One region of the Streptomyces sp. NPDC058001 genome, then DNA from elsewhere that is predicted to be linked to it. Evidence: riboswitches for the same ligand, from Rfam matches in the RefSeq annotation. Region 1 holds a riboswitch; each other region holds the start of a gene.
The links. A riboswitch is a leader RNA that binds a small molecule or an ion and turns the genes downstream of it on or off. The one in region 1 is predicted to bind cyclic di-AMP.

Region 1 (7,205 bases):
ACGGGACCGGGTGCGGGGACGTACGGAGGCCGGGGTGAGCAACCGGGGAAGCAGCGCCCGGAGGAGGGCCGGCCCCTGATCAGCCCTTGGTCAGCCCTTGTAGCGCGGGAAGGCGCTGCGGCCCGCGTACACGGCCGCGTCGTCGAGGATCTCCTCGATGCGCAGGAGCTGGTTGTACTTGGCGACGCGCTCGGAGCGGGCCGGGGCGCCGGTCTTGATCTGGCCGCAGTTGGTGGCGACGGCGAGGTCGGCGATGGTGACGTCCTCGGTCTCGCCGGAGCGGTGCGACATCATGCACTTGAAGCCGCTGCGCTGGGCCAGTTCGACGGCGTCCAGGGTCTCGGTCAGCGAACCGATCTGGTTGACCTTGACCAGCAAGGCGTTCGCGGAGTTCTCCTCGATGCCACGGGCGAGGCGCTCCGGGTTGGTGACGAACAGGTCGTCGCCGACGAGCTGCACCTTGTCGCCGAGCTTCTCGGTGATGACGTGCCAGCCGGCCCAGTCGTCCTCGAACAGCGGGTCCTCGATGGAGATGAGCGGGTAGGCCGCGACCAGCTCCTCGTAGTACTCCGTCATCTCGGCGGCGGAGCGCTCCTTGCCCTCGAAGAGGTACTTGCCCTCCTTGTAGAACTCGGAGGCGGCGACGTCGAGCGCGAGGGCGATCTGCTGGCCGGGTACGTAACCGGCCTCCTTGATCGCTTCCAGGATGAGGTCGAGCGCCTCACGGTTGGAGCCGAGGTTCGGCGCGAAGCCGCCCTCGTCGCCGAGTCCGGTGGCCAGGCCCTTGGTCTTCAGCACCTTCTTGAGGGTGTGGTAGACCTCGGTGCCCCAGCGCAGCGCCTCCGAGAAGGACTCCGCGCCGATCGGCGCGATCATGAACTCCTGGATGTCCACATTGGAGTCGGCGTGCGAGCCGCCGTTCAGGATGTTCATCATCGGCACCGGCAGCAGGTGCGCGTTGGGGCCGCCCAGGTAGCGGAAGAGCGGCAGGTCGGACGCCTCGGCGGCGGCGTGCGCGACGGCGAGCGAGACACCGAGGATGGCGTTGGCGCCGAGCGAGGACTTGTCCGGCGTGGCGTCCAGGTCGAGCATCGCCTGGTCGATGAGGCGCTGCTCGGTGGCGTCGTACCCGACCAGCTCCGGGCCGATCTGCTCGATGACGGCGAGTACGGCCTTCTCGACACCCTTGCCGCCGTAGCGGTTGGCGTCTCCGTCGCGAAGCTCCAGGGCCTCGAACGCTCCGGTCGACGCACCGGAGGGGACGGCGGCACGACCCGTGCTGAGGTCGTCGAGGCCGACCTCGACCTCGACCGTGGGATTGCCTCGGGAGTCCAGGATTTCCCGGGCTACGACGACGTCGATGGACGGCACGAGCATCTCCTTTTATGGGATGTGACGCGGGTACACGATGTGACGCGGGTACACGGGGCCGCGTGGCCTCGCGGACATGAGCCTAACGGGCCCGGGGGCATCGGCCAGTCCGCCGCCCACCTCCTGGACAGAACCGAGAGCAAATTGTTTCTGAACGAAACAAACCGGAGCCCCGCCCCGGCGCGTACGGGGGTACACGCGCCGGAACGGGGCGGCCCTGGGAGAGAGGGCGGTTTCGGTGAGGGACCTCGGAACCTCGGGTCTGTGTGACCTTGAGGTCCGTACGGTCTCGGGTCAGCTCAGGTGGAGCTGCTGGCCCGGGTAGATCAGGTCGGCGTCGTCGATGATGTCGTCGTTCGCCTTGAACAGCGCCTGCCAGCCGCCCTTGACGCCGTGCGCCTGGGCGATGCCGCTGAGCGTGTCGCCCTTCTTCACCTTGTACTCGCCGTTGCCCTTCTTGACCGTCTTGCCGGTCGGGGTCTCGACGGTCTTCGGGGCGGTGCGCTCCTGCGAGCGGGACGCGCGGTCGCTCTGGCTCTGCGCCGGGGCGCTCTGCTCCTGCGACGGCTGGGCGGGCTTTGCCGGCTGGGCGGGCTGCGTGCTGCCCGAACCGCCGTTGTACGAGGTGTTGGAGAGGCCCACGCCACAGGTCGGCCAGGCACCCTTGCCCTGTCCGGCGAGTACCTTCTCGGCTATCTCGATCTGCTGGGCCTTGGACGCCAGGTTGGCGGTCGACGCGTAGGCGGTGCCGCCGTACGCGGCCCAGGTGGAGGCCGAGAACTGGACGCCGCCGTAGTAGCCGTTGCCGGTGTTGATGGACCAGTTGCCGCCGGACTCGCACTGGGCGACGGCGTCCCACTCGGAGGCCGTGGCGGCGGAGGCGGTGCCGGACGCGATCAGCGGGGCGGCGACGGCCGCGCCGGCGACACCGGCGAGCGTGACGGCACGGGTGGTGCGGTCGAGAGTGGTCGGGCGACGGTGCTTGCCCTTGCCGGAAAACAGCATGAGAGATCCCCTCACCGACGCCTGCGAGGTGAGCTGTCGGGTTCGGGCCGTGTGAGTTGCCCGGCCGTGCGCCCCTGGCGCACGACTTCACCCCTAGCCGGTCGGCGGTCGCTCTCACGGAGTCGCGGTGCTGCTGCGACTCCGCCGGCGGCCTCGCCCGGCACTTACCTTGGGTCCCCCGCTCCTGCCTACGGCGCTTGACGCGACGACTGTTCCCGAACGGCCGTCGGCAGGATTCGGCGTGACGGCCCTCGGTGCCCGCTGTGGCGAGCGATCCTGACGGTAGACATGCGAACGGCCCTTTTTCAAAGCCGATCGAGGCCGGTGAGACCCATCTCTCACTCTCGCCAAATCGGACATTAGGCCCGAACTACCGCTGTGCGGTGTCCGATTCGGGAAGAAGTTCAAGGCTCTGGCCTGGCAGGATCAGGTCCGGGTCGGTGCCGACGGTCGACTTGTTGCCGGCGTAGAGAGCGGACCATCCACCCTTGAGGTCATGGCTGTCGGCGATGCCCCAGAGGCTGTCGCCGGGCCGCACGGTGTAGGTGCCGTCCGCCGCGCCGCGCTCACCCTCGCCGCGTGAGGCGTGCCGGCCGGCGGAGTCGTCGGCGCGGGATGCGGCAGCGTCCTCGGTGCCCTCGTCGGCCTCGTCGCCGCGATGGCGGCCGGTGGCCGAGGAGTCGCCGGACGCGCCACTGCCGGAACTGGCCGCGTTTTCATCCAACTTGGTGGGGTTGGTGGTGGGGTCGGTCGACTTGTCCGTCTTGCCGGTGGAGTCCTGGTTCTTCCCCTTGGAAGGAGTGGAGCCGTCGGACGTGGGGGACGAATCGGGCGAGGTGGAGGGAACCGGCGATTTCTTCGCATCTGACGAGTTGCCCGGCTTCGTGGTGCCGTTCGCCGAACCGGAACTCTTGCCCGGCGCCCCCGAGGGAGCCGCACCCGGGTCGACGTCCGCCTTCGCACCGCCCTTGGTGAGCCCGGCGATCGGGGCGCAGCTCACCCAGGCGTCCGGACCCTGCACCGCGAGGACGCGCTCGGCGACCGCGATCTGCTGGGAGCGGCTGGCCAGGTCCGCGCGGGGCGCGTAATCGAGACCGCCGAAGTCCTCCCAGGTCTCCTGCGCGAACTGGAATCCTCCGTAGTACCCGTTACCGTGATCGGCGCTCCAGGAGCCGCCGCTCTCGCACTCCGCGAGCCGGTCCCAGGCGGCGCCGTCGGCGGCGTGCGCGCCGGTCGCGCCGAGCAGCGGGATGGCGAGGGCGGAGCCTGTCACTCCGGCCGCGACGACCAGGGCAGGCGCCTGGCGGGGGCGACGGTGACGACCGTTCCCGGAGAGCATGCGGTGGCCTTTCGTGGGACAACTGGGCCGACTGCGGCACATGGGGACCGCCGAGTCGACGTGAACGTAGCCGGATTCGAACGCTGGTCACAAGTCGATGCAGCGCAGATCACATGAAAGTCACAGACGTGACGGATCGTCAGTTCACGGTGGGTTCACGGGGATCACTGTGGGTTCACGGGATCACTGGGGGTTCCGGCGCGCGGGGCGTGAAATGTACGGGCAAGGTACGCAATCCGCGCATGATGAGTCCCCCACGCCATCTCAGGTCGGCCGGTTCCACGGCGAGTTGCAGATCGGGCAGGCGGCGCAGCAGGGTCGCGAGGGCGGTACGGCCCTCCAGACGGGCCAGCGGGGCGCCGACACAGTAGTGGATGCCGTGCCCGTATCCGAGGTGCGGGTTGTCGCGGCGGGCGAGGTCGAGGGTGTCCGGTGCGTCGAAGCGCTCGGGGTCGCGGTCGGCCGCCGCGAGGACGACCAGGACGGGATCGCCCTGCGGAATCTCCTGTCCCCCGATCCGCAGGCTCTGCGTGGCGTACCGCCAGGTGGCGAGTTCCACCGCCCCGTCGTAGCGCAGGAGTTCCTCGATCCCGGTCTCCAGGAGTCCCGTGTCACCGTGCGCGAGGCTTTCCTGGAGCAGCGCCCTCTGCGGGGGGTTGCGCAGCAGGGCATGGACCCCGTTGCCGATCAGGTTGATCGTCGTTTCGAAACCGGCGAAGAGCAGCACGAAACACAGGGCCGCCGCCTCGTCCTCGGTGAGGTGCTCGCCGTGGTCCGAGGCGCGGATGAGCCCGGAGATGAGGTCGTCGTCGCCCTGCTCGCCCAGGTCTTCCCGCTTGCGGTGGATGAGGTCGGCGAGATAGCCGCGCATCTTCTTCACGGACCGGGCGACACCGCCGCGCGGGCCGCCGCCGTGACGGATCATCATGCCCGCCCAGTCGCGGAAGTCGTCCTGGTCCTCGCGGGGGACGCCGAGCAGATCGCAGATGGCGTAGATGGGGAGCGGGAAGGCGAACTCGTGGATGAGGTCGGCGCTGCCCCGCTCCGCGAAGCCGTCGATCAGCTGATCCGTCAACTCCCGTACCCGGGGCGCGAACTCGGCGACCCGGCGCGGCGTGAACGCCTTCGACACCAGGCGCCGCAGCCGGGTGTGGTCCGGCGGGTCGATGTTGAGCAGATGCGTCATGAGATTGGCGCTGCGCTCACCGGGGATGCCGGTCCTGCTCTTGCCCGGGGCGTCCTCGGCGTGGTGCACGGGATTCTTCGACAGCCGCTGGTCCGCGAGCGCCTGTCTGGCGTCCGCGTACCGCGTGACGAGCCACGCGTCGACTCCGCTGGGCAGTCGGGTGCGGTGCACGGGCGAGTGTTCCCTGAGCCAGGCGTACGCCGGGTACGGGTCGGTGGCGAACTCCCAGCTGAAGAGTTCCGGTGCGGCGTCGGTCACCGGGGGATCTCGGCGGCGCGGATCGCGTCGCGGTAGGCACGGGCGGCGGCCCGCAGCGCGGCCTCGGGGTCGACGCCGTCCGCCTCCGCGCGGACCGCCATGGCGAGCAGGTCGTACCCGATGCCCTCACCGGCCGGCGCCGGTACCTCCAGGCCCGCGGTACGGACGCGGGACGCCAGCTTCGCGGCGAGTGCGAGCCCTGGCTGTCCCAGCGGCACCCCGTCGGTCACCGAGTCGCGCTGCTTCTCCTCGGCCTTGGTGCGCAGCCAGTGTTCCTTGACGTCCTCGGGGGTCTCGGCGGTGGCGTCGCCGAAGACGTGCGGGTGGCGGTGGATCAGCTTGGCGACGATACCGGCGGCGACGTCGTCGATGGAAAAGGGCTCGTCGCCCTCGTCCGGGCCGCCCTCCTCGGCGATCCGCGCGTGGAAGACGACCTGGAGCAGGACGTCCCCCAGTTCCTCGCGCAGTTCGTCGCGGTCGCCGTCCTCGATGGCCTCGACCAGTTCGTACGCCTCCTCGATCCCGTACTTCGCCAGGCCCTCGTGCGTCTGCCGCGAGGACCAGGGGCACTCGGTGCGGATCCGGTCCATGACCTGGACCAGGTCGAGGAGCCGGGCGCCCGGCAGGTCGTACGAGGCGGGCAGCAGCTCCAGATCGGGCATCGCGACCCGCCCCGAACCGGCGAGCCGGGCGAGTCCATCGGTGAGCCGGGACTCACCGTCGGCACCGGCCAGGACGACGACGGTCCGGGGGCCGATGTCGGCGAGGTCCTGCGCGGACGGCGAGACCAGGTCGACGGTGACGCCCGCCTCGCGAAGGTACGGAAGCTGAGGATGCCCGGGATCCCGACACAGCACCTGATCGGCACCGTGCAACACCTGCCAGGCGTCCCAGGAGAGCAGCCCGGGGGCAACCCGATGACTGGTGGTCAACAGAACAACCCGCCCACCGGGACCAACAGCACCAGATACATTCACAGCTCGAACGTACAACCCACCACCACGGACGACCCCTGCGGGTGGGTTGTGTGAAGGGCCCGCCCTTCACATCCGCCGCGGCGGCGCCAAGCCACCGCGTGGCATACCGGCGGTGCCAAGCCCACCCGGACCGGGGAACCGGTCAGGGCGCCCCCGGCGTCACGCTTGTGTCGGCTGCGACGCAGTCACCTCGTGGAGCCATGGCGTCTTCGTGTCCACCCGGCCGCTCTTCTTGACGTCCCACGCTCCGTAGCGGGGGTTCAGGTCGATCGAGAGTTGCTTGGACGCCTTGCTCAGGGCGTTCCAGAAGACCGCCTGGCCCTCGGTGGTGTTCATGTCGATGCCGAGCGCCTGGGCGAGCTTCTGGGCCTCGACCTCGGTGCGCAGGTTGTCGTCCAGTCGCGACGGCGGCACGTTGTACTGCTGCAACCAGGCCGTTTGCAGGGCCTTGAGGCCGCCCGCCTGCTTCTCCAGGTTGCCGCGCACCGCCTGGATCTCCTTGCGCGAGACGCTGACGCCTGCGTCCTTGGCGGCGCGGTCCAGCACCTGGTCGAGGACCATCGTGTGCAGCGTGGACCGGGTCAGCCCGCCGGACTTGGCGACCACCTGGTCGTACTGCTCCTGGTTCGCCGTGACGTTTCGCTGCGCGGTCCGCACCTCGTCCACGCGGCTCTCCAACTGCGCGACCGTGATGCGCTGCCCGCCGACGACGGCCGCCGCGCCCGGATGCGCGTCGCCGCCGCAGGCGGTCAGCAGTGGGGCCCCCGCGATCAGCGCGACGGCGGAGACGGTGACTGCGGTGCGACGGCGGCGGTGCAAAGGAGCCTCCCGGCGGCGAGATTGTGCGTCGGTGCACAAAGTCTTGCGGTGATCGATGGTAGGCAGTGGCCGCGATCTCGGCCACTGATTCGGCAGCACAGTTTCGACACTGACCCCACCAACGAGGCGGGACGATCCGGGGCACGCCCGACACAGCCCCCCACAGCATCCCGTACCGGACCGCACACCTACCCCCGTACCTGCCCCAGCCAGTGCAGTGTCCGCTGGACCTCCGCGGGCAGCGGATGGC
Region 2 (7,205 bases), on a different contig from region 1:
ATCGGCCCCGGTCACACCCCGGTCACACTCGGGTCGGACCCTGGTCCGGCCGTACCGTACGGGAGACCGCTGCTCGCTCTCGGCGTAGCCCGGCCGGGAACTTCGCCAGGTGTCAGCACGCTTGCATACAGTGGCAGGACTGGCACGCAATCTTGAGTTTTCGCGATCGAAGGGACGTACATGCCCATGGGTCACACGGCCACCCAGGCCGGTTCCGGCGGCCTGACAGCGACCGAGCACCGCCTGGCCAACGGCCTGCGCGTGGTGCTTTCCGAGGACCACCTGACCCCGGTCGCCGCGGTCTGCCTCTGGTACGACGTCGGCTCGCGCCACGAGGTCAAGGGACGCACCGGCCTTGCTCACCTTTTCGAGCACCTGATGTTCAGGGGCTCGCGCCAGGTGCACGGCAACGGTCACTTCGAGCTGGTGCAGGGTGCCGGAGGCTCGCTGAACGGCACCACCAGCTTCGAGCGCACCAACTACTTCGAGACCATGCCCACGCACCAGCTGGAGCTCGCGCTGTGGCTGGAGGCCGACCGCATGGGCTCCTTGCTCGACGCGCTCGACCTGGAGTCCCTGGACAACCAGCGGGCCGTCGTCAAGAACGAACGCCGCCAGAGCTACGACAACGTGCCCTACGGCACCGCGTTCGAGAAGCTGACCGCGCTCTCGTTCCCGCAGGGGCATCCCTACCACCACACGCCGATCGGTTCCATGGCCGACCTGGACGCGGCGACCCTGGACGACGCGCGGGCCTTCTTCCGCACGTACTACGCGCCGGACAACGCCGTCCTGTCGGTCGTCGGGGACATCGACCCGGAGCAGACGCTCGCCTGGATCGAGAAGTACTTCGGCTCGATCCCCGTCCATGACGGCAAGCCCGCCCCGCGCGACGGCGGTCTGCCCGACATCGTCGGCGAGGAACTGCGCGAGGTCGTCGAGGAAGAGGTCCCCTCGCGCGCGTTGATGGCCGCCTACCGGCTGCCGGAGGACGGTACGCGCGCGTGCGACGCGGCCGACCTGGCGCTCACCCTCCTCGGCGGCGGCGACTCCTCGCGTATCTACAACCGCCTGGTACGCCGTGACCGTACCGCCGTGGCGGCCGGGTTCGGGCTGCTGCGCCTCGCGGGCGCGCCGTCCCTCGGCTGGCTGGACGTGAAGACCTCCGCCGACGTGGAGGTCCCCGTCATCGAGGCCGCCGTGGACGAGGAGCTGGCCCGCTTCGCCGCCGAAGGCCCGACGCCCGAGGAAATGGAGCGTGCGCAGGCCCAGTTGGAGCGCGAGTGGCTGGACCGGCTGGGCACGGTCTCCGGACGCGCGAACGAACTGTGCCGGTTCGCGGTCCTGTTCGGCGACCCGCAGCTCGCCCTGACGGCCGTCGAGCGGGTCCTGGACATCACCGTGGACGAGGTCCAGGCGGTCGCGAAGGCCCGTCTGCGCCCCGACAACCGCGCGGTGCTGGTCTACGAGCCCACAGAGGCCACCGAGTCCACAGAGGCCACAGAGGCCGCTGAGGCCACAGAGGCCACAGAGGCCGCTGAGGCCACAGAGGCCACAGAGGCCGCTGAGGCCACAGAGGCCACAGAGGCGACTGGCCAGAACGCCGGCGACACCGACCAGACCGCAGAGGAGGCGGCCAAGTGACCGAGGCCCAGCCCACCGTGACCATGGAATTCCACCCCCAGCCGCAGGCCGGCGAGGCCAAGCCGTGGGCCTTCCCGGCCCCCACGCGCGGGACCCTCGGCAACGGCCTGACGGTCCTGCGCTGCGACCGCCCCGGCCAGCAGGTCATCGCCGTCGAGGTGCTGCTCGACAGCCCGCTGGACGCCGAGCCGAGCGGGCTCGACGGCGTCGGTACGATCATGGCGCGGGCCTTCTCCGAGGGCACCGACAAGCACTCGGCCGAGGACTTCGCCGCCGAGCTGGAGCGCTGCGGCGCGACGCTCGACGCGCACGCCGACCACCCGGGCGTACGCCTGTCCCTCGAAGTCCCCGTCTCCCGACTGCCGAAGGCACTCGGGCTGCTCGCGGACGCCCTGCGCGCGCCCGCGTTCGCCGACAGCGAGGTCGAGCGGCTCGTCCGCAACCGCCTGGACGAGATCCCGCACGAGACCGCCAACCCGGCCCGGCGGGCCGCGAAGGAACTCTCCAAGGAACTGTTCCCGGCGGCCTTGCGCATGTCGCGTCCGCGCCAGGGCACCGAGGAGACCGTCGCCGCGATCGACTCGGCCGCCGTCCGCGCCTTCTACGAGAAGCACGTACGCCCCGCGACAGCCACCGCGGTGGTCGTGGGCGACCTCGCGGGCACCGATGTGGACGCGGTTCTCGCGGACACCCTCGGCGCCTGGACGGGCGGCACCGCGCAGCCGCGTCCCATGCCGCCGGTGACCGCCGACGACACCGGCCGTGTGATCATCGTGGACCGGCCCGGCGCCGTGCAGACGCAGCTCCTCATCGGGCGCGTCGGCGCGGACCGGCACGACCGCGTATGGCCCGCGCAGGTCCTCGGTACGTACTGCCTGGGCGGCACCCTCACCTCGCGCCTGGACCGCGTCCTGCGCGAGGAGAAGGGCTACACCTACGGCGTGCGCGCGTTCAGCCAGGTGCTGCGTTCCGCGGCGGACGGCACGGGCGCGGCGATGCTCGCCATCTCCGGCTCCGTGGACACGCCGTCCACCGGCCCCGCGCTCGACGACCTGTGGAAGGTGCTGCGCACCCTCGCCGACGAGGGGCTCACGGACGCGGAGCGGGATGTCGCCGTGCAGAACCTGGTGGGCGTCGCGCCGCTCAAGTACGAGATGGCGGCGTCCGTCGCGGGCACGCTGGCCGACCAGGTCGAGCAGCACCTCCCGGACGACTTCCAGGCGGAGTTGTACCACCGGCTCGCCGCGACGGGCACCGTGGAAGCGACGGCGGCCGTCGTCAACGCGTTCCCGGTGGACCGGCTCGTGACCGTGCTGGTGGGGGACGCGTCCGAGATCGAGGAGCCCGTCAAGGCCCTCGGTATCGGCGAAGTCACCGTCGTCCACGGCTGATCGGCGTACCGCGCGCGTGAGGACCCTGATGACTCCCGAGGCGACTCCCGAGCCACCGGGGTCCTCGGGGTCCTCGGGGTCCTCATATGTCCGAAATGGCAAGGACGTTGGTGTCTGACCTGTGGCATGCGCTACAAAAGCGGTGATCCGTTTGTTGATTGGCAGATGTCCCCTTTAGCGTCGGTCCGGCTGTTCGTCGGGCAGTACGCCACGGCCGTGGCACCGGACAGTCATCGCCGAGTCCCCGTACGGCGCGAGCCAGGGGAGCCGGGGACCCACACCATGTCCCCCGGGGTGAATCGGACGCCCGGCGCGCGCACGCGCGCAGGGGGCCCGTAGGAGACCTTCCTGCTCCGAACCCGTCAGCTAACCCGGTAGGCGAGAAGGAAGGAAAGGATCAGCCACTTCATGGCGTTCACTCGCGCCACCGGCACTCGCCGTGCCACCGGGAAGCACCGCCGTCCCAGCCGTCTCACCCGCACCACCGTGAGCGTGGCCGGCGTCGCCGCCCTCACCACCACCGGCGTCATCGGGAGCCTCGCCGCCCCCGCACTCGCCGCCGACGACTCCCTTCCCGCTGACACCGGCCTCACCCAGGCCGTCGCCATCGGCACCTCGCTCGCCGAGAAGATCGACGAGCAGGCCGCGGCCCAGCGTCAGGCGGCCGACGAGGCCGCCGCCAAGCGTCAGGCGGAGGCCGAGGCGAAGAAGACAGCCGCCGAGGAGAAGCGCAAGGCCGAGGCGAAGGCCAAGAAGGAACGCGAGGCCAAGCAGCGCGCCGCGCGTGAGGCCGAGCGCAAGCGACTGACCGCCTATGTGACCCCGATCGCCGGTTCGTACGTGTCGACCGGCTACCAGTCGGGCGGCTCCGTCTGGTCGTCCGGCAGCCACACCGGCGTCGACTTCCACGCCGCCTCCGGCACCCCCGTACGCGCGGTCGGCTCCGGCACGGTCGTCGAAGCGGGCTGGGGCGGCGCCTACGGCAACAACATCGTCATCCGGATGCACGACGGCACGTACACCCAGTACGGCCACCTGTCGTCCGTCGGCGTCTCCGTCGGGCAGACCGTGACACCGGGCCAACAGATAGCCCTCTCGGGCGCCACCGGCAACGTCACCGGACCGCACCTGCACTTCGAAGCCCGTACGAGCCCGGAGTACGGCTCCGACCTCGACCCGGTCGCGTACCTCCGGGCACACGGCGTCAGCCTCTGAAGCCGGCTTCTGGAGCCCGCCTCCGAAGCCCCTGAGCGAACCTGCGAAGTCTCCGGCGCGGATCTGACGCGAGCCCCCCGGCGCAGACCTGACCGGTGACCGCCACAGAACGTCCCGAAAGCCCCGGCCCATGCCGGGGCTTTCGGCGTTCCGCACCCCCGCTTGTCCAAAAAATATCCCCGGGATCCGGTCCACCGTCGGAAATTCAGGCACCCTGCAATAGAGTCGCAGAACAGGTGTCGATCGACCGCGTTTCGCGGGGATTAAGGCGGAGGTCCGGTCATGCGCATTCCCGCGCACTCGGTATGCACGGCCATCCGGGACGACATCGTCAGCGGCGCGCACGCGCGGGGCAGCCGGCTCACCGAAGAAGTGCTCGCGCGCCGCTACGGAGTCTCGCGGGTCCCCGTACGCGAGGCGCTGCGGACCCTGGAGGCCGAGGGTTTCGTCGTCACCCGGCGGCACGCGGGCGCCTGTGTCGCGGAGCCCACCGAGCAGGAGGCGGCCGACCTCCTGGACATCCGGGTGCTCCTCGAACCGCTCGGCGCGGCGCGTGCGGCACAGCGCCGCACGGAGGCCCATCTCAAGGTGTTGCGCGGCCTGGTGAGGCTCGGTCAGGAGCGGGCCAGGAGCGGGACCAGCGAGGATCTGCGCTCGCTCAGCGGCTGGTTCCACGAGACGCTGGCCCAGGCGTCCGGCAGCCAGGGCCTCACCGCGCTGCTCACCCAGCTCAGGCACAAGATCGCCTGGATGTACACCGTCGAGCCCTCGGCGCACCCCGCCGACGCGTGGTCGGAGCACGGCGCGATCGTCGATGCGGTGGCCCGGGGCGACGGCGAGCGGGCGCGGGCACTGATGACCGTGCACACGGAGCGCTCGGTCCCGTCACACCGGTGGCGATTCCCGGGACGTACCGCACTCGGCGACCGCGTGAGGACCTCGCAACATGCCGTAAACACGGCAAGCGCCTGCCAGTAACAAAGGGGCCGTATACAAAGAGAGGGAAATTCGAGGAGGCGGCTTTGTGCTGCCCTTATTTCCATATTCCCGTATCCCGTATTTCGCGGGTGCACGATATTTCGCGGCCCCGAAGTTGGGGGTCGCGCGCTTACGTGGCGGCAAAGAAAAGTGGTGGTGTCCGCCGAAGCGACGCACACCACCACCCGAATTGACGCACACCCACCCGAATCACGGGACCTCAGACGGTCTCGGGAAGCTCCTCAAGACCCTCGGAGACCAGCTTCGCGAGCCGGTCGAGCGCGGCGTCCGCGCCATCGGCTTCGGAGGACAGGACGATCTCCTCGCCGCCCTGGGCACCCAGACCCAGGACCGCGAGCATGGAGCCGGCGTTGACCGGGTCGCCGCCGGTCTTGGCGATCGTCATGGGGACGCCGGCGGCCGTGGCCGCGCGGACGAAGATAGAGGCGGGGCGGGCGTGAAGGCCCTCCGCCCAGCCGACGTTGACGCGGCGCTCAGCCATGTGATGCTGCCCTTCAGATGTCTCATGGTTGTCTAGACCAGTGTCCCATACCGCCGGACGTGACCCGTTCCGACCCGGGCAGAACCCGGACGCCACCGGGACCGCACCAGGATGCCACCGGGACCGCACCCGGCCGCCGACCGCACCGAACGGCAGCCCTCGCGATCCCCTCAGCCTGCCCCGCACCTTCCGGTGCCGCGACCCGTACGCTGGCCCCATGCGGAACCCGGACGACCGGCATACGTACCCCTCGCACTGGGAGGCGGACGTGGTGCTGCGTGACGGCGGCACCGCGCGGATCAGGCCCATCACCGTTGATGACGCCGACCGGCTGGTCAGTTTCTACGAGCAGGTCTCGGACGAGTCGAAGTACTACCGCTTCTTCGCACCGTACCCACGCCTGTCGGACAAGGACGTTCATCGCTTCACCCACCACGACTTCGTGGACCGGGTGGGACTCGCGGCCACGGTGGGCGGCGAGTTCATCGCCACCGTACGCTACGACCGCATCGACGCGAACGGCCTCTCCGCCACCGCGCCCGCCGACGAGGCGGAGGTCGCCTTCCTGGTCCAGGACGCGCACCAGGGCCGTGGCGTCGCCTCCGCGCTGCTCGAACACATCGCGGCCGTCGCCCGTGAACGGGACATCCGCCGCTTCGCCGCAGAGGTACTGCCCGCCAACAACAAGATGATCAAGGTGTTCACGGACGCCGGGTACCAGCAGAAGCGCAGCTTCGAGGACGGTGTCGTCCGCCTGGAGTTCGACCTCGAACCCACCGAGGCGTCGGTCGCCGTGCAGCGCGCCCGCGAGCAGCGCGCCGAGGCACGGTCCGTGCAGCGGCTGCTGCGGCCGGGATCGGTCGCCGTGATCGGCGTGGGGCGGACCCCCGGCGGCGTCGGCCGCAGCCTCCTGAACAACCTCGTCTCCGGCGGCTTCACAGGGCGCCTGTACGCCGTCAACAAGGCGTTTCCCGACGACCTCACGGAACTCGACGGGGTGCCCGCGCACCGCTCGCTGCCGGAGATCCCGGAGAGCGTCGACCTCGCCGTGGTCGCCGTGCCCGCGCCGCAGGTGCCCGAGGCCGTCGACGCGTGCGGGGCGCACGGGGTGCGGGGGCTCGTCGTGATCTCCGCCGGATACGCGGAGAGCGGCGACGGGGGCAGGGAACGGCAGCGCGCACTGGTACGCCAGGTCCGCTCCTACGGCATGCGCCTCATCGGTCCCAATGCCTTCGGCGTGATCAACACCGCCCCTGGGATCCTCCTCAACGCGTCCCTCGCGCCCGAGTTGCCGCGCGCGGGACGGATCGGCCTGTTCGCCCAGTCCGGCGCCATCGGTATCGCCCTGCTCGCCCGGCTGCACCGGCGCGGCGGGGGAGTGACCGGCGCCATGGGTGTGTCGACCTTCGTCGCGGCGGGCAACCGCGCCGACGTGTCCGGGAACGACGTGCTCCAGTACTGGTACGAGGACCTGG
Region 3 (7,205 bases), on a different contig from region 1:
CCGGCGAGGTCTTCGTACCGGCCGCCCGCAACGCGCTGCGCGCCGCGGAACAGGCGCGGGCCGCCGTCGACACCGTCCGGGGGCAGCTACGGGGACGGGTGACGGTCGGCACCATGCAGGGCGTCTGGGCCGATCTGCACCGCCCGCTCGCCGCCCTGCGCGCCGAGCACCCCGGCGTCGTGGTCCGGCTGCGGCAGGCCGCGGTGACCGACATCCGGCAGGCGCTGCGCGACGGCACCGTGGACCTGGCCGTGGTCGCCCTGGACCGACGGCAGCAGCGCGGTCTGGTGACGCGGCTGCTGGCCCGCGAGGAGATGGTCCTGGTGACGGCGCCCGAGCGTGCCGTCCGGCTCACCGGCGGCAAGGTCACGCTCGCCGAAGCCGCCCGGCTGCCCCTGGTCGACTTCACGCCCGGCTGGGCCATCCGGCTCGCCGCCGACCAGGCGTTCCGCGCCGCGTCCGTCGAGCGCGAGACCACGTTCGAGGTCAACGACATCGTCGCCGCGTCCGAACTCGTCCGGAACGACCTCGGCGGCTGCGTCATGCCCGTCTCCGTCGCCGCCCGCTTCCCCGACCTGCGGACGTACCGCTTCGAACGGCACGCGCCGCGCTGGACGGTCATGGTGGTCCGGCCGCACGGGGACCCGCCGCCCGCGGTGGCGGCGCTGCTCGGCCATATGAGCTGAGGGCACCAGGCAGGCGGTCATCTCAGGAGGGCGGCCATCTCAGTCTGAGATAACCACTATCTCGAACTATCGCGCCGACAGGGGAAGCGAGGGAGTCGTACAGGCGCTGAACGGAACATGGATCAGCAACCCTCACCCCACGTCCCCACCCGCGGCGAGACCCGTGCCGAGACCCGTGCCGAGACCCCCACGGAGACTCCCGCCGATGCGCCCACCGGTGGCATACCCGGGTGGCTGGTCGCCCTGCTCGCCGTCGCCTGCGGCATGACCGTCGCGAACCTCTACTACGCCCAGCCCCTGCTGTCCGAGCTGCGCGACGTCTTCCACCTCAGTACGACGGCGGCCGGCGGACTGATCACGCTCACCCAGGTCGGCTACGTGGTCGGCATGCTCTTCCTGGTCCCGCTCGGCGACCGCTTCGAGAAACGGCACCTGGTCACCGTGCTGCTGGTGATCACCACCGTCGCCCTCGCCGTGGCCGGTGTCGCGACCAGCTTCCCGATGCTGCTGATCGCCGCGCTCGTCGCCGGAGCCACCTCCGTCGTCGCCCAGATCCTGGTGCCCTTCGCCGCGAGCCTCGCCCCCGACGAGATCCGGGGCCGCATCGTCGGCCGGGTGATGAGCGGCCTGCTCACCGGCATCCTGCTCTCCCGCACGGTCAGCAGCCTGGTCTCCGACGTGGCCGGCTGGCGTGTGGTGTTCCTCGGCTCGGCGGTCCTGATGGCGCTCCTCGCCGTGGCGCTGCGCCTTGCCCTGCCCCGGCAGGAGCCGACGACCGACGTGCCGTACGCCCAGGTGCTGCGCTCCACGGTCCGCCTCGCCCGCACTCACCCCGTGCTGCTGCGCCGTGGGCTGTACCAGGCGGCCATGTTCGGCGCGTTCAGCGCCTTCTGGACGACGATCTCGTACGTCCTCACGGGTCCCGGATTCCACTACTCCGCCATCGGCGTCGGCCTCTTCGCGCTGGTCGGCGCGGGGGGCGCGGCCATCGCGCCGTTCGCGGGCCGCTGGGCCGACCGCGGCCTGGTGCGTCCCGTGACGGGTGTCGCCTTCGTGGTCGCGGCGGTGGCGTTCGCGCTCGCGGGCTTCGGGCAGCACAACATCGTGCTGATCGGGCTCGCCGCGATCCTCCTCGACATGGCCGTGCAGACCACGCTGATCCTGGGCCAGCACACCATCTACGAACTCGACGCCGGCGCCCGCGCCCGGCTGAACAGCGCCTTCATCGCCACCTTCTTCATCGGCGGCGCCCTCGGCTCCGAATTCGGCTCGATGGCGTACCACGCGGCCGGCTGGACCGCCGTCACCCTCCTGGGCGCCGCCCTGCCGGTCCTCGCCTTCCTGTACTGGCTGACCGAGCGGCGGACGCGGTGGATGTCCGGTAGCTCGGCGGGGCGGGCGGAGGCACACTGAGAAAACCGGTAGGGGCCTCGCGAAGGGATCCGCGATGATCGAGGTGAGCGACATCCGAGAGTGGCGCGGTTACGCCGTCGACGACCGCGACGGACACAAGATCGGCACCCTCGAAGGGGTGTACGTGGACACCCGTACCGACGAACCGGCCATGGCCACCGTCCGTACCGGGCTTCCGACCCGCTACCGCCTGGTCTTCGTACCGCTGAACGCGGCGACCGTCGGACCCGGCTACGTCAAGGTCAACTACGACCGGTCCCTGGTGAAGGACAGCCCCTCCATGGGCACCGACGACGTCCTCCCCGCCGACCAGGAGCAACCGATCTTCCAGCACTACGGCATGCCCTACACCCCTGGCGCGGCAGGCGAACGGCAACTCGCCCGCCGCTGACCCGGCCGCCCCTGACCGTGGGTGGCGTGGGTGGTCGCTCGCATGGCGTATAGTTGTGTTTACCGACGCGGGGTGGAGCAGCTCGGTAGCTCGCTGGGCTCATAACCCAGAGGTCGCAGGTTCAAATCCTGTCCCCGCTACTCAAGGTCGAAGGCCCGGAGGCGTCAGCTTCCGGGCCTTCGGCGTTGTCCGGCCCCCTCACCCGGTCGGCCCGTACCGGCTCGCCCCCCGCCCCGGCTACGGGAAATCTGGTGGGGTGCGATGACGGGCGTGACAGCGGTACGGCGGAGGCGGCGGGAGATGACCGGTGGCGCAGCCAGGCGGACACAACGGTGAGCAGGGAGGCCGTGACCCCGCCGAACCCGAGCCCGGCACGGAGCGCGGCATGGAGCGCGGTACGGAATCCGTCCCCCGCGCCCGCCCCGAGGCTCCCCCCGTGCCGCCCCGGCCGTCCGGCGACTTCGTCCCCGGCACCTTCGACCCCCCGGCCGACCCCGCCAAGGAGCAGCGGGGCCCCGCCCGACACCGCCGCGCGACGCCCGCCCGCGGCTTCGTACGCTCCCTGCCCTGGCTCCTCATCGCCGGCGGACTGCTGTTCGACGCGCTGACCCCGCCGCAGTTCACGGCCGCCCCGCTGTTCGCCGCGGCCCCCCTCGCCGCCGCCCCCTTCTACGGCCTCGGCGCCACCGTCATCGCCGGCACCCTCGCCTCCCTCGCCGTGCTGGGCCTCCGCTCGTTCCGCGGCAATGTGACCCATGTCGAGGGCTTCACGGAGATCGTCACGATCGTCACCGTCGCCGTGCTCGCCCTCCTCATCAACACCCTCGTACGCCGCAGCGACGCCCAGCTCGCCAGCGCCCGCGAGATCGCCGAGGCCGCACAGCGCGCCGTGCTGCCCGTACCGGCCGAGCGGATCGGCGGATTCGACGTCGCCGCGCGGTACGAGGCGGCGCAGGCCGACGCCTTCATCGGGGGAGACCTGTACGCGGTCCAGGACACCCCGCACGGGGTCCGCGTGATAGTCGGCGACGTACGGGGCAAGGGGATGGGCGCGGTCGCGGCCGTCGCCGTGGTCATCGGCGCGTTCCGCGAGGCCGCCGAACAGGAGGGCAGCCTGGAGGCCGTGGCGCAGCGCCTGGAACGCGCCCTGGAGCGCGAGGGGACCCGGCGGCGCGGTATCGACGACTTCGAGGGCTTCACCACGGTCCTGCTCGCGGAGATCCCGCACGGCGAGGACATCGTGCGGATCGTCAACCGGGGCCACCCCGAGCCCCTGCTGCTGCACGCCGACGGAGGGCTGCGCGTGCTCTCGCCGGCCCAGCCCGCGCTGCCCCTCGGCATGACCGACCTCGGTAGCTGGCCCGACCGGGCCGACGAGGCGCACTTCCCGTACGGCGCGACGCTGCTCATCTACACCGACGGACTGTCCGAGGCGCGCGACGGGGAAGGGATCTTCTACGATCCCGCCGAGCGGCTGCGGGGCCGCACCTTCCCGGGGCCCGGCTCCCTGCTGACCACCGTCGCCCGCGAGGTACGGGAACACACGGGCGGCGGCAGCACGGACGACATGGCCCTCATCGCCCTGCGGAGACCCTGACGGACCCTGACGGGCTCCATATCACCAAGGGTGATCGAACGGCAGCCCTCCGCATAACAAGTGACGAACTATCAGCTGACGGTGACGTCAGGAAACCTCTCGATGTGCCGTCAACTCGCCCGGTTCCGGCCCGCCGTGTCCCGTTAAGTCCAGGCCAAGGCCCTTAACGATCAACAGGAACCGCTTGGAATCCGGCCCCGCCGTCTATTAACGTTCGATAACGCAGCGCGGTCGTCCCAGCCGTCACAAGAGGCGGCTCCGTGCGCACGCGCCGAATCCCGCAAGGGAACCGGGGAACCACTACTTGGGGTGAATCGGGCGTCCTTTCTCGCGAAGGACGCCGGTAGGAGACCTTCCTGCTCCGAACCCGTCAGCTAACCCGGTAGGCGAGAAGGAAGGAAAGGAGTGCGCCTCAGTGGCGTCCAACCCGCCTGCCCCCGAAACCTCACCTCTCCCGAAGGTCTTCGACCCTTTCGGCACCGCGTTCGGCCCGCCCGTCGCGGAGGAGGAGCGGGGGCAATGGAATCCCACTGAGGAGTCCATACGACCCGTACGCGGCAGGCACCGCGTCGCCAAGCAGCGCGGCGGACTCGCGCGCAGCTCCACGGTGCTCGGCGTCGGCGTGATCGCCGCCGTCGGCGCGGGCGGCATCGCCACCGCGCAGGGCGGCAAGCCGCCCGTCCATATCGCCATGCCGGACCTGTCGGCGGTCACCGACTCGCTCCCGGACGCCAAGTCCCTGCCGGGCGTGGGCGCTCTCATCGCGGACGACTCCGCCCCGGCGCAGACCGTGGCGGCGCCCCTCACCGGCGCGGGCATCACCACGACCGAAGCCCAGCAGGGCACCACCGACGCGGGCGAGGCACTGCGCGCACGGATCATGGAGCAGGCCGAGCAGCAGCAGGACCAAGCCGACACCGCCGAGCGGGTCGCCGCCGAGGAGGCCGCCGCCAAGAAGGCAGCCGCGGACGCTGCCGCCGAGCAGGACAAGGCGAAGGCCGAGGCCGCCGCCGCGAAGAAGAAGGCGGAGGCCGAGGCCAAGGCCAAGGCGGAGAAGGAGCGCCTGGCCAAGCTCGCGAAGACCTTCGCCCTCCCCACCTCCGCGTACACGATCACCTCGACCTTCGGCGAATCCGGTTCGCTCTGGTCGTCCGGCCAGCACACCGGACTCGACTTCGCGGCCCCCACCGGCACCCCGATCAAGGCGGTGCACGGCGGGACCGTCACGGAGGCGGGCTGGTCCGGCTCGTACGGCTACCGCACGATCCTCACGCTCGACGACGGCACCGAGGTGTGGTTCTGCCACCAGTCGTCCATCAGCGTCAGCGTCGGCCAGAAGGTCACCACGGGCGAGGTCATCGGCCGGGTGGGCGCCACCGGCAATGTCACCGGGGCGCATCTCCACCTGGAGGTCCACCCGGGCGGCAGCAGCACCGGGATCGACCCGATGGCGTGGCTGCGGAGCAAGGGCCTCAACCCCTGACGGTCCCTGATGACGGCCCCGGCGGCCTAGGTTTGGTACGGGTTGTAGCCGGGGTACGGGTGCGGGTTCCCGTACGGGTGTGGCTGCGGGGTCGCGTACGGCTGCGCGGCCTGCCCGTACGGCTCGTGCGGCGGTGGGTGAGGCCCGTACCTCTGTGGACCCTGCCACTGCTGCGGTAGGGCCCACAGCGGTACGCGCGGTGCCGTGGTCTGCGCCGCGTGGGTCAGCGCCGGCCGCGCCGCGTCCCGCCGTGACCAGAGGGCGCCCAGGAGTTCCCGTTCCCGTACGGCGAAGTCGGCACCCGCGCGCCCGCGCAGGGCCCGGTGCCGCAGGAACGCCAGCGAGGTCGCGTACGCCTCGTACTCCGCGACCGCGCGCGCCGCTGCCTTGCCCTGGGTGCGGGTCGCGTACGCGCGGGCGAGGCGGCGGGCGCGCATCGAGCCGAGCGCGAAGGGCTCCGCCGGGGTCAGCCAGCCCGCCGCCGCGTACGCGGGCAGTTCGGCGCGGACCGTGCGCAGTTCCCGCTGGCGGGTCCAGATCACCAGCCAGGTCAGCAGCCCGAACGCGGGCACCATGAACACCCCGTAGACCGCGAGGAAGCCGAAGTCGCCGAGGGTCGAGGAGCCGTTCCACAGCGCGTGCGTGCCCATCGCGAGCAGCAGCCCGGTGATCGGAAGCAGGACCCGGCGCATCCGTTGACGGTCCGCCGAGAGGGCCGCGATGCCGAAGCCGATGCCGGTCAGCACGGTGAAGAGGGGGTGCGCGAACGGCGACATCACCACCCGTACGAAGAAGGTCGCCACCGTGACCGACGCGAGGCCGCGGTCGCCGCTGAGCTGGTCGGTGCCGAAGGCGGTGCCGAGGTAGAGGATGTTCTCGGTGAACGCGAAGCCGGTGGCGGTGATCCCGGCGATCACCACACCGTCGACGATGCCGGTGAAGTCGCGTCGGCGGAACAGGAAGATCAACAGGATCGCGGCTGCCTTCGCGGACTCCTCGACGATCGGCGCTATGACCGTGGCGCCGAGGGTGTCCGCGCCGGTCGGGTCGGCGGTCGCGGTGGCGATCCAGCGGGTGGCGAAACTGTTCGCGACGATCGCGATCAGCGCTGCGGCACAGGCGCCCCAGGCGAACGAGAAGATCAGATTCCGCCAGGGCCCCGGCTCGACGCGGTCCAGCCAGCGGAACGCCGCGATCAGCAGCGGCACGGGCAGCACGGCCAGCCCGAGCCCGACCAGGAACCCCTCGGTGCCGGTCTGCTGCCGCACCAGCGCCAGGATGACGAGACCGGACAGGGCGAGCAGCGTGACGAGGGCGATGACGCGTACCAACCGGCGCTGCCACCAGTGCGGGCGGCCCGTCCCGGCCCGGACGGCCGTCCCCGCGCGGATACTCGTCCCGGCACCGAAGCCCGTCCCGGCGTGCGCGCCGGGATCATGCGTCGGGTACGGGGGAGGGGTGGTCACCTTGTGACCCTAAAGGGGGAACGGGCCTGACCGCGATGGTGCGTCGGCCGCCGACGGACGGGCGAATCAGCCCTCGGCCCCGCCCTGGACCCGGCGGAACAGCAGGTCACGCACCACATGCCCCTTGTCGAGACCCTGGCCCTCGAACCGCGTGAGCGGACGGAACGCG
Region 4 (7,205 bases), on a different contig from region 1:
TTTGATGATCGAGATCGGTGCTGACGGGCGGACCTGGCTCCTTTCGGGGCCCACGAGCAGTTACGCGCTCCGCGTCGCGGACGACGACGCCCTGCTGCATCTGCACTGGGGCCCCCGGATCACCCTCGCCGACGCCGAGTCCCTGGCCGCCGAACCGCCGCCCGCCCCGCGCCCCTTCGAGGCCCCGCTCGACGGGCGCGAGGAGTACCCCGTCGAGGGCGGCCCCCGCTTCGTACGCCCCGCCCTGTCCCTCCGTACCGAGCAGCCCCACGGCACCGACCAGATCCGCGGCACCGAATGGCGCTACCGGGACGCGTCCGTCGAAGGCGACCTGCTGGAGGTGCGGTTCCGTGACGAGGTGGTCGGGCTGCTGCTCACGCTCCGGTACGGCATGCGCGGCGACGTGGTCGAGCGTTCCGCCGTCCTGGCCCACGAAGGCCCCGCCGACGCGCCCGCCCTGGAGGTGCTGCGCGCCGACTCCGCGACCTGGACCCTGCCCCGGCGCGACCGCTGGCGGCTCTCGCAGTTGCACGGGCGGTGGGCCGCCGAGTCCCGGCTTACGCGCTCCGAGCTGACGTACGGGGAGCGGGTCATCGGCAGTCGGCGCGGGCACACCGGGCATCAGCATCTGCCCTGGGTCGCGCTCGACGCCGACGGCGAGGCGACCGAGGAGCGGGGCGAGGTCTACGGCTGCGCACTCGCCTGGTCCGGGTCCTGGCGGATCGCCGTGCACGAGTTGCCCGACGGCGCCGTCCAGATCACCGGCGGCACCGGACACGACGACGCGGGACAGGACCTGCTCGCGCCCGGCGCCACGCTCACCACACCTGTCTTCGCCGGGCTGTGGAGCGGCGGCGGATTCGGCGGCGCGAGCCGCGCCTGGCACGCCTACCAGCGCGCGTACGTCGTGCCGGAAGCGGACCGGGACCGTCCGGTGCTCTACAACTCCTGGGAGGCCACCGGCTTCGGTATCTCCGAGGAGCAGCAGCGCGCCCTCGCCCGGCGGGCCGCCGAGGTGGGCGTGGAGCTGTTCGTGGTCGACGACGGCTGGTTCGGGTCCCGCACCAGCGACCGGGCCGGGCTCGGCGACTGGACCCCCAACCCCGACCGCTTCCCGTCCGGGCTGAAGCCGCTCGCCGACGACGTGCACACGCTGGGCATGCGGTTCGGGATCTGGGTCGAGCCCGAGATGGTGAACCCCGACTCGGAGCTGTACCGGGCGCACCCCGACTGGGTGCAGCACTTTCCGGGACGTACCAGGACGGAATTCCGCAATCAGCTCATCCTCAATCTCGCCCGTGAGGACGTCCAGGCGTATCTCTGGGAGCGGCTCGACGCGCTGCTGAACAGTGCCCCGATCGACTATGTGAAATGGGACTTCAACCGCTGTTTCACCGACGCGGGCTGGCCGGGCGAGCCCTACCCGCAGAAGCTCTGGAACGCCCATGTACGCGCCCTGTACGCCCTGTTGGACCGGCTGCGCGATGCCCATCCCGGTGTCGCCTTCGAGTCCTGCTCCGGCGGCGGCGCACGGGTCGACCTGGGGATCATGGCGCGCACCGACCAGGTGTGGACCTCGGACAACACCGACCCGTTGGACCGGCTCGCGATCCAGCACGGCTTCAGCCAGCTGCATCCGGCACGGGTGATGGCGGCCTGGGTCACGGACAGCCCGAACACGCAGCTCAACGACCGGGTCAGCTCGCTCCGCTTCCGGTTCGTCAGCGCCATGGCCGGAGTGCTCGGCCTCGGCGGTGACCTCACGGAGTGGAGCGGTGAGGAACTGGCCGAGGCGCGGACCTGGGTGGATCTCTACAAGGAGATCAGGCCGGTGGTCCAGCGCGGAGACCTCTACCGGCTGCGGGCCCCGGAGGGGGTGACCGGCGGGCCGAGCGCGATCCAGTACGTGCTCGGTGACGATGTCGTCGTGCTCGCCTGGCTGCCGGCCCAGCAGTACGGGGAAGCGACGGCCCCGGTGCGACTGAGCGGCCTGGACGCCTTGGCCTCCTACGAGTGCCGGGAGACCGGGACCGTGCACCGAGGCGCGGTCCTGCTGCACCACGGGCTGCGCACCGGACTACGCGGCGATCTGGACGCGACAGTCATCCGGCTACGCCGCATCTGACCGAATTGCGCGTTTGATGGGATTCTGGGCCACTGGTCCAACTAGCCCTGAAATAACCGGAATAAGGCGCTATGGCGGCGGCGTCAGTGAGCAGGATCATATCCGTGACGGTGGGTGGCGATCATGCTCGGGCCATGTTCCGTGCGCTCCAAGGGAATTGCGGTACTCCGGAAGGTCCTTCATCGACGCAGGGTGACCGGGAAATTCACCAAGGATCAAGAAGCGGAATGCGTTTGCGAATTCTCTGCTTGTCTGCGGCATTCCTGCTCGCTTAGCGTCCAGCTCCATCCGGACGGACGCCTAATCCTGCCGCCGCCCGGAATCCGGACACCCACCCGAAATTGGCAGGAGCGGGGGATCCACAGGTAGTACGCCGAATCCGGAACCCCTATCGGGAGACCGGAGCGGCTCGGGGTGAAGTCGCGTGAAAGCGCGACCGGGCATCTCCAGCCCGAACCCGACAGCTCACCTCGTAGGCGCCGGAGAGGAATTCGTCATGCCCGCGAAGGGTAAGCACCGTCGTCCCAAGGCCCAGCGCCTCACCCGTGGAATCGCCGTCGCCGGCACCGGTGGCGCCGCGCTCGCACTGCCGTTGATCGGCGCCACCGGCGCCCACGCGGCTCCCGGGCAGGCCGCACCCGTGGCCGCCGAGAAGTCCGTCGCCCTCGACCAGGCCGCCGTCAAGAAGGCCGAAGCGGCGAAGTCCGCCAAGACGGCCACGGTCAGGACGTACGCCGTGAAGTCCGGCGACTATCTCTCGAAGATCGCGCAGGAGCAGAGCGTCAGCGGCGGCTGGCACAAGCTCTACGAGGACAACCGGGAGGCCGTGGGCGACAACCCGAGCCTGATTCACCCCGGTCTGAAGCTGACCATCGGTGGCAAGGCCGCGGACGCTCCGGCCGACCCGTCGTCCTCGTCCTCCTCGTCGGACGACACCGCGGCGCCGTCCACCGAGCCGGCGCCTTCCTCGTCGTCCGCCGACACCGCGGCCCCGGCCGACCAGGGCGCGACCACCAACGCCGCCGACAGCAATGCCTCGGGGTACACGCTGCCCGTCGACGGCGGCGCCGTCGGTACGCCGTACCACCAGTCCGGCAGCATGTGGTCCAGCGGCTACCACACCGGTGTCGACTTCGTCGTCCCGACCGGCACCACCATCAAGTCCGTCGGTCCGGGCACCGTCGTCTCGGCGGGCTGGGGCGGCGCGTACGGCAACCAGGTCGTCGTCCAGCACAGCGACGGCCAGTACTCGCAGTACGCCCACCTCTCCCAGCTGTCCGTCTCGGCCGGGCAGACCGTGACCGGCGGCCAGCAGCTCGGACTCTCGGGCGCGACCGGCAATGTCACCGGACCGCACCTGCACTTCGAGATCCGCACCTCGCCCGACTACGGATCCGACGTGGACCCGCTGGCGTATCTGCGGGCGCACGGAGTCAGCGTCTGACCGAACTCGATCCACTCGATCGGTCGGATTCACGGAAGGGTCGCATCGGCGGATGCGACCCTTCCGCGTATTCCGGGTTGGCCGAATCTTGACCGGTGGTCTTTCTCACGCTTCGTCAACCCCTGGGATGGCTTTATTACGGTGGCGTAGCTCACTCGCGCCGGTGAAAGATGGGGCGTTGTGGCAGCAGAGTCGACAACCTTCATCAGAGACGCGATCAGGTCCTACGCAGCGGTCGGCGACAGCTTCACCGAGGGGGTCGGGGACCCCGGGCCCGACGGAGGCTTCGTGGGGTGGGCCGACCGGCTCGCCGTCCTTCTCGACGACCGACTCCCCGAACACACCTTCCGGTACGCCAATCTCGCCGTCCGCGGAAAGCTCCTCGACCAGATCGTCGCGGACCAGGTACCGCGCGCCAAGAAGCTGGCGCCCGACCTCGTGACCTTCGCCGCGGGCGGCAACGACATCATCCGGCCGGGCACCGACCCCGACGAGGTCGCCGAGCGGTTCGAAAGCGCCGTCGCCGACCTCGCGAACGCCGTCGGCACCGTCGTGGTGACCACCGGCTTCGACACCCGCGGTGTGCCCCTGCTCAAGCATTTGCGCGGGAAGATCGCCACGTACAACGGACATGTCCGCGCGGTCGCCGACCGCTACGGCTGTCCGGTGCTCGACCTCTGGTCGCTGCGGACCGTGCAGGACCGGCGGGCCTGGGACGACGACCGGCTGCATCTCTCGCCCGAGGGGCACACCCGGGTCGCGCTGCGCGCCGGACAGGTCCTCGGCGTCGACGTGCCCGCCGACCCCGACCAGCCGTGGCCGCCGCTACCGCCGCGCGGCACCCTCGAAGTACGGCGCGACGACATCCACTGGGCCCGTGAGTATCTGGTGCCGTGGATCGGGCGGCGGCTGCGAGGCGAGTCATCGGGTGACCACATGGAGGCCAAGCGTCCGGACCTGCTGCCCCTCTGAACCGCCCGGCGGCACGACCGTGTTCGCCGGTACGCGTTCCAGGACGCCCCCGGCGAACACGTCGTACAGCGGCAGGGTCTCCAGATGGACGTACCCGATGTGGCAGTCGCACGCCGTACGGGGACAGGGGCGCGGGCCGAGCGCCGCGCGGTACGAACCGTCGTACAGGTTCCCCAGTTCGGCCGGGACGAAGTGGCAGCGCCGCACGGTGCCCTCGCCGTCCACGGAGATCACCGACGAGCCGGTACGACACGGCAGGCCCGCGCTGCGGTGCGGGTGGCGGCTGTACGGGAACAGCGGGTCGAGCGTCGTCCACCGCTCGGCCTCCGCGTCGGTGTACGTGTGGCCTTCGGCCGCGTTGATCCACAGGTACACGTGCGCGGGCAGCGCCGCGCGCAGCCGCCGGGCGTGCTCCAGATGCTCCGGAAGGCCGACGACGCCGACGCTGAACCGCACGCCCCGGTCGGCCAGTTCACCGCACTTCGCGAGGAACCGGTCGTACGGTGTCTGCCCCGGGTGGTAGGTGCACCACAGGGCGACCGTGTCCAGGTCGGCCTCCGCCAGCCAGTCCGTACGGCAGCTCAGATTCGTCTGGATCGCGACCCGGTCGATATGCGGCAGGTGCGACAGCTCGACCAGGGCGCGCCGGTACCAGGACCGGACCAGGCCCTCGCCCCAGGGCGTGAACAGCACGGACAGCCGGCCGTCCACCCGCTGCCCGGCCCACCGCGAGAACCGGGCGAGCGCGGCTCGATCGGCCCGCAACTGGTCCGTACTGTCACGCCGCTTGGCGAACGGGCAGTACGGACAGTCGTAGTCGCAGGACGCCAGCGGGCCCCGGTACAGCACCGTGAGATCCGTGCCGCCCACCTCGCTCACCCCGCCCGCCTCGCTCACCCCGGCGCTCATCGCACCTCGTACGCGGCCATCGCGGCGCGCACGGCGGGCGAGAACAACTCCGGGCCCAGCGCGTCGGAGTGGGCGAGGCCCTCGGGCGACAGCCGCAGCCGGTCGTCCGCCGTGCCGTCGAGCCACCCGCGCGCGGTGAACCGCGCGCACTCGGCCGCGAAGTCGCGCTCCGGATCGCCCCCGAACCGCTCCCGGTACTCGGCCCGGTCCAGCCCGTCCGCCTGGAGCAGCGACTGGAGGAGATGGCGCCGCCGCGCCTCGTCCGCGTCCACGCGTCGCCCGTGCGCCGCGTGGGCGAAGTCCTCCGTGGCCGTGTAGGCGTCGATGATCGAGCGGACCTCGCGCGCGTGCACGGCGTAGTCGAAGGAGTAGTGCAGCGTCGACGTGTACGAACGGGCGCCGCAGCCCAGGCCGATCATGCCGTCCGTCTGGCACGCGTAGTCTTCGGGGCCCTGCGGGGGAGCGTCCGCGCGGCGGAACATCCGCATCGACACCTGCTCGTAGCCCCGCGCGCGGAGATGGTCGCGGCCCTGCCGGTACAGCCGCAGCCGCTGCTCGTCCCACGCGCGGTCCCCGAGCGGCGTCCGCCCGTCCAGACCCGTCAACGGCCGTACGTACAGCGGATACAGATACAGCTCCTCGGGCCGCCACGCGAGCGCCGCGTCCAGCGACGTCCGCCAGGACGCCTCGGTCTGCCCGTCGATTCCGTAGATCAGATCGATGTTGAGGACCGGGATGCCCGCCTCCCTGATGTGCCCGAGCGCCGCCTCGACGTCGGCCCGCCGCTGCGGTCGTACGGCCGCCTTCGCCTCCTCGTCCACGAAGCTCTGCACACCGAGGCTGAGCCGTGTCGCGCCCCGCTCGGCTAGGACGGCCAGCCGGTCCGGCGTCGCGGTCGCGGGGGACGCCTCCACGGACAACGGCACCGCGCGCAGGTCGACCCCCGTCCGCTTCTCGGCGATGTCGCAGAGCCGGTTCAGCTCGTCCGCCGTCAGGAACGTCGGTGTGCCCCCGCCGAAGGCGGCCGTCGCGAACCGGACCGGCTCGTCGTCGCCCAACGCCTCGCGTACGGCGGTCGCCTGGCGGTCCAGCGCGTCGAGATACCGCGTGGTCAGCTCGTCCGGGGCGCCGATCCGCGTGAACAGATTGCAGAACCCGCAGCGCACCTCGCAGAACGGTATGTGCGCGTACAGCGAGAGCGCGCTTTTGGGCTCGCCCCGCCACAGGTCGCGCAGCGCGGGCCGGTCGGGCAGCGGGCGGTACGACGTCTTGTGCGGGTACGCGTACACGTAGCTCTGGTACGGGCGTGGGGCCGGTGTGTTGGTCCGGTCGGTACTCATGGCGCCTCGGTCGGGTCGACGAAGAAGTGGGCGTACGGCACTGTCCAGACCACCTCGTGGCCGAGCCGGTGACCGGTGAATCCGTCGTCCCCGTACGCCGTGCCGTGATCGGAGCAGACGATCACGAAGCAGCGGCGCCGCCCGCTCATCGCGGCAAGCAGCCGCCCGATGTGCCGGTCGACGTACTCCAGGGCGGCGGCGTGCGTCGCGGGGCTGTCGCCCGCCTCACGCGTGGCGCCCGGGAGGTGGAACCAGTTGGGCTGATGCAGCGCGGACACGTTCACGAACAGGAACAGGCGCTGTTCGGGCGGCAGTTCCGCGATGACCTTCTCCGCGCGCGTGACCTGTGCCTCGAAGGACGTGGGTGACGCGACGCCGAACTCCGGCTCCCAGTGGCTCTCCTGGAACAGGCCCG

Region 2: it holds a riboswitch for cyclic di-AMP, as region 1 does, so the genes downstream of both, ACFVT5_RS19835 (M23 family metallopeptidase) here and ACFVT5_RS10010 (transglycosylase family protein) in region 1, are expected to answer to the same signal.
Region 3: it holds a riboswitch for cyclic di-AMP, as region 1 does, so the genes downstream of both, ACFVT5_RS40350 (M23 family metallopeptidase) here and ACFVT5_RS10010 (transglycosylase family protein) in region 1, are expected to answer to the same signal.
Region 4: it holds a riboswitch for cyclic di-AMP, as region 1 does, so the genes downstream of both, ACFVT5_RS32880 (peptidoglycan DD-metalloendopeptidase family protein) here and ACFVT5_RS10010 (transglycosylase family protein) in region 1, are expected to answer to the same signal.

What each region holds. Positions count from the first base shown of each region.
Region 1 covers NZ_JBHVQT010000004.1:49,568-56,772, forward strand. The annotation lists gene eno (phosphopyruvate hydratase) at 91-1,371, opposite strand; gene ACFVT5_RS10010 (transglycosylase family protein) at 1,666-2,376, opposite strand; cyclic di-AMP (ydaO/yuaA leader) riboswitch at 2,380-2,582, opposite strand; gene ACFVT5_RS10015 (transglycosylase family protein) at 2,747-3,715, opposite strand; gene ACFVT5_RS10020 (cytochrome P450) at 3,891-5,159, opposite strand; gene ACFVT5_RS10025 (nucleoside triphosphate pyrophosphohydrolase) at 5,156-6,136, opposite strand; gene ACFVT5_RS10030 (SurA N-terminal domain-containing protein) at 6,296-6,955, opposite strand; gene ACFVT5_RS10035 (protein kinase) at 7,144-7,205, opposite strand, start outside.
Region 2 covers NZ_JBHVQT010000007.1:394,875-402,079, reverse strand. The annotation lists gene ACFVT5_RS19845 (M16 family metallopeptidase) at 187-1,644, shown strand; gene ACFVT5_RS19840 (M16 family metallopeptidase) at 1,668-3,035, shown strand; cyclic di-AMP (ydaO/yuaA leader) riboswitch at 3,260-3,430, shown strand; gene ACFVT5_RS19835 (M23 family metallopeptidase) at 3,444-4,250, shown strand; gene ACFVT5_RS19830 (GntR family transcriptional regulator) at 4,533-5,228, shown strand; gene ACFVT5_RS19825 (HPr family phosphocarrier protein) at 5,449-5,730, opposite strand; gene ACFVT5_RS19820 (GNAT family N-acetyltransferase) at 5,948-7,205, shown strand, end outside.
Region 3 covers NZ_JBHVQT010000022.1:109,400-116,604, forward strand. The annotation lists gene ACFVT5_RS40325 (LysR family transcriptional regulator) at 1-686, shown strand, start outside; gene ACFVT5_RS40330 (MFS transporter) at 909-2,099, shown strand; gene ACFVT5_RS40335 (PRC-barrel domain-containing protein) at 2,134-2,490, shown strand; tRNA gene ACFVT5_RS40340 (tRNA-Met) at 2,557-2,630, shown strand; gene ACFVT5_RS40345 (PP2C family protein-serine/threonine phosphatase) at 2,876-4,087, shown strand; cyclic di-AMP (ydaO/yuaA leader) riboswitch at 4,347-4,491, shown strand; gene ACFVT5_RS40350 (M23 family metallopeptidase) at 4,503-5,570, shown strand; gene ACFVT5_RS40355 (PrsW family glutamic-type intramembrane protease) at 5,597-7,036, opposite strand; gene trmB (tRNA (guanosine(46)-N7)-methyltransferase TrmB) at 7,103-7,205, opposite strand, start outside.
Region 4 covers NZ_JBHVQT010000014.1:266,080-273,284, reverse strand. The annotation lists gene ACFVT5_RS32885 (alpha-galactosidase) at 5-2,125, shown strand; cyclic di-AMP (ydaO/yuaA leader) riboswitch at 2,429-2,617, shown strand; gene ACFVT5_RS32880 (peptidoglycan DD-metalloendopeptidase family protein) at 2,622-3,569, shown strand; gene ACFVT5_RS32875 (SGNH/GDSL hydrolase family protein) at 3,750-4,541, shown strand; gene ACFVT5_RS32870 (STM4011 family radical SAM protein) at 4,491-5,450, opposite strand; gene ACFVT5_RS32865 (STM4012 family radical SAM protein) at 5,447-6,790, opposite strand; gene ACFVT5_RS32860 (STM4013/SEN3800 family hydrolase) at 6,787-7,205, opposite strand, start outside.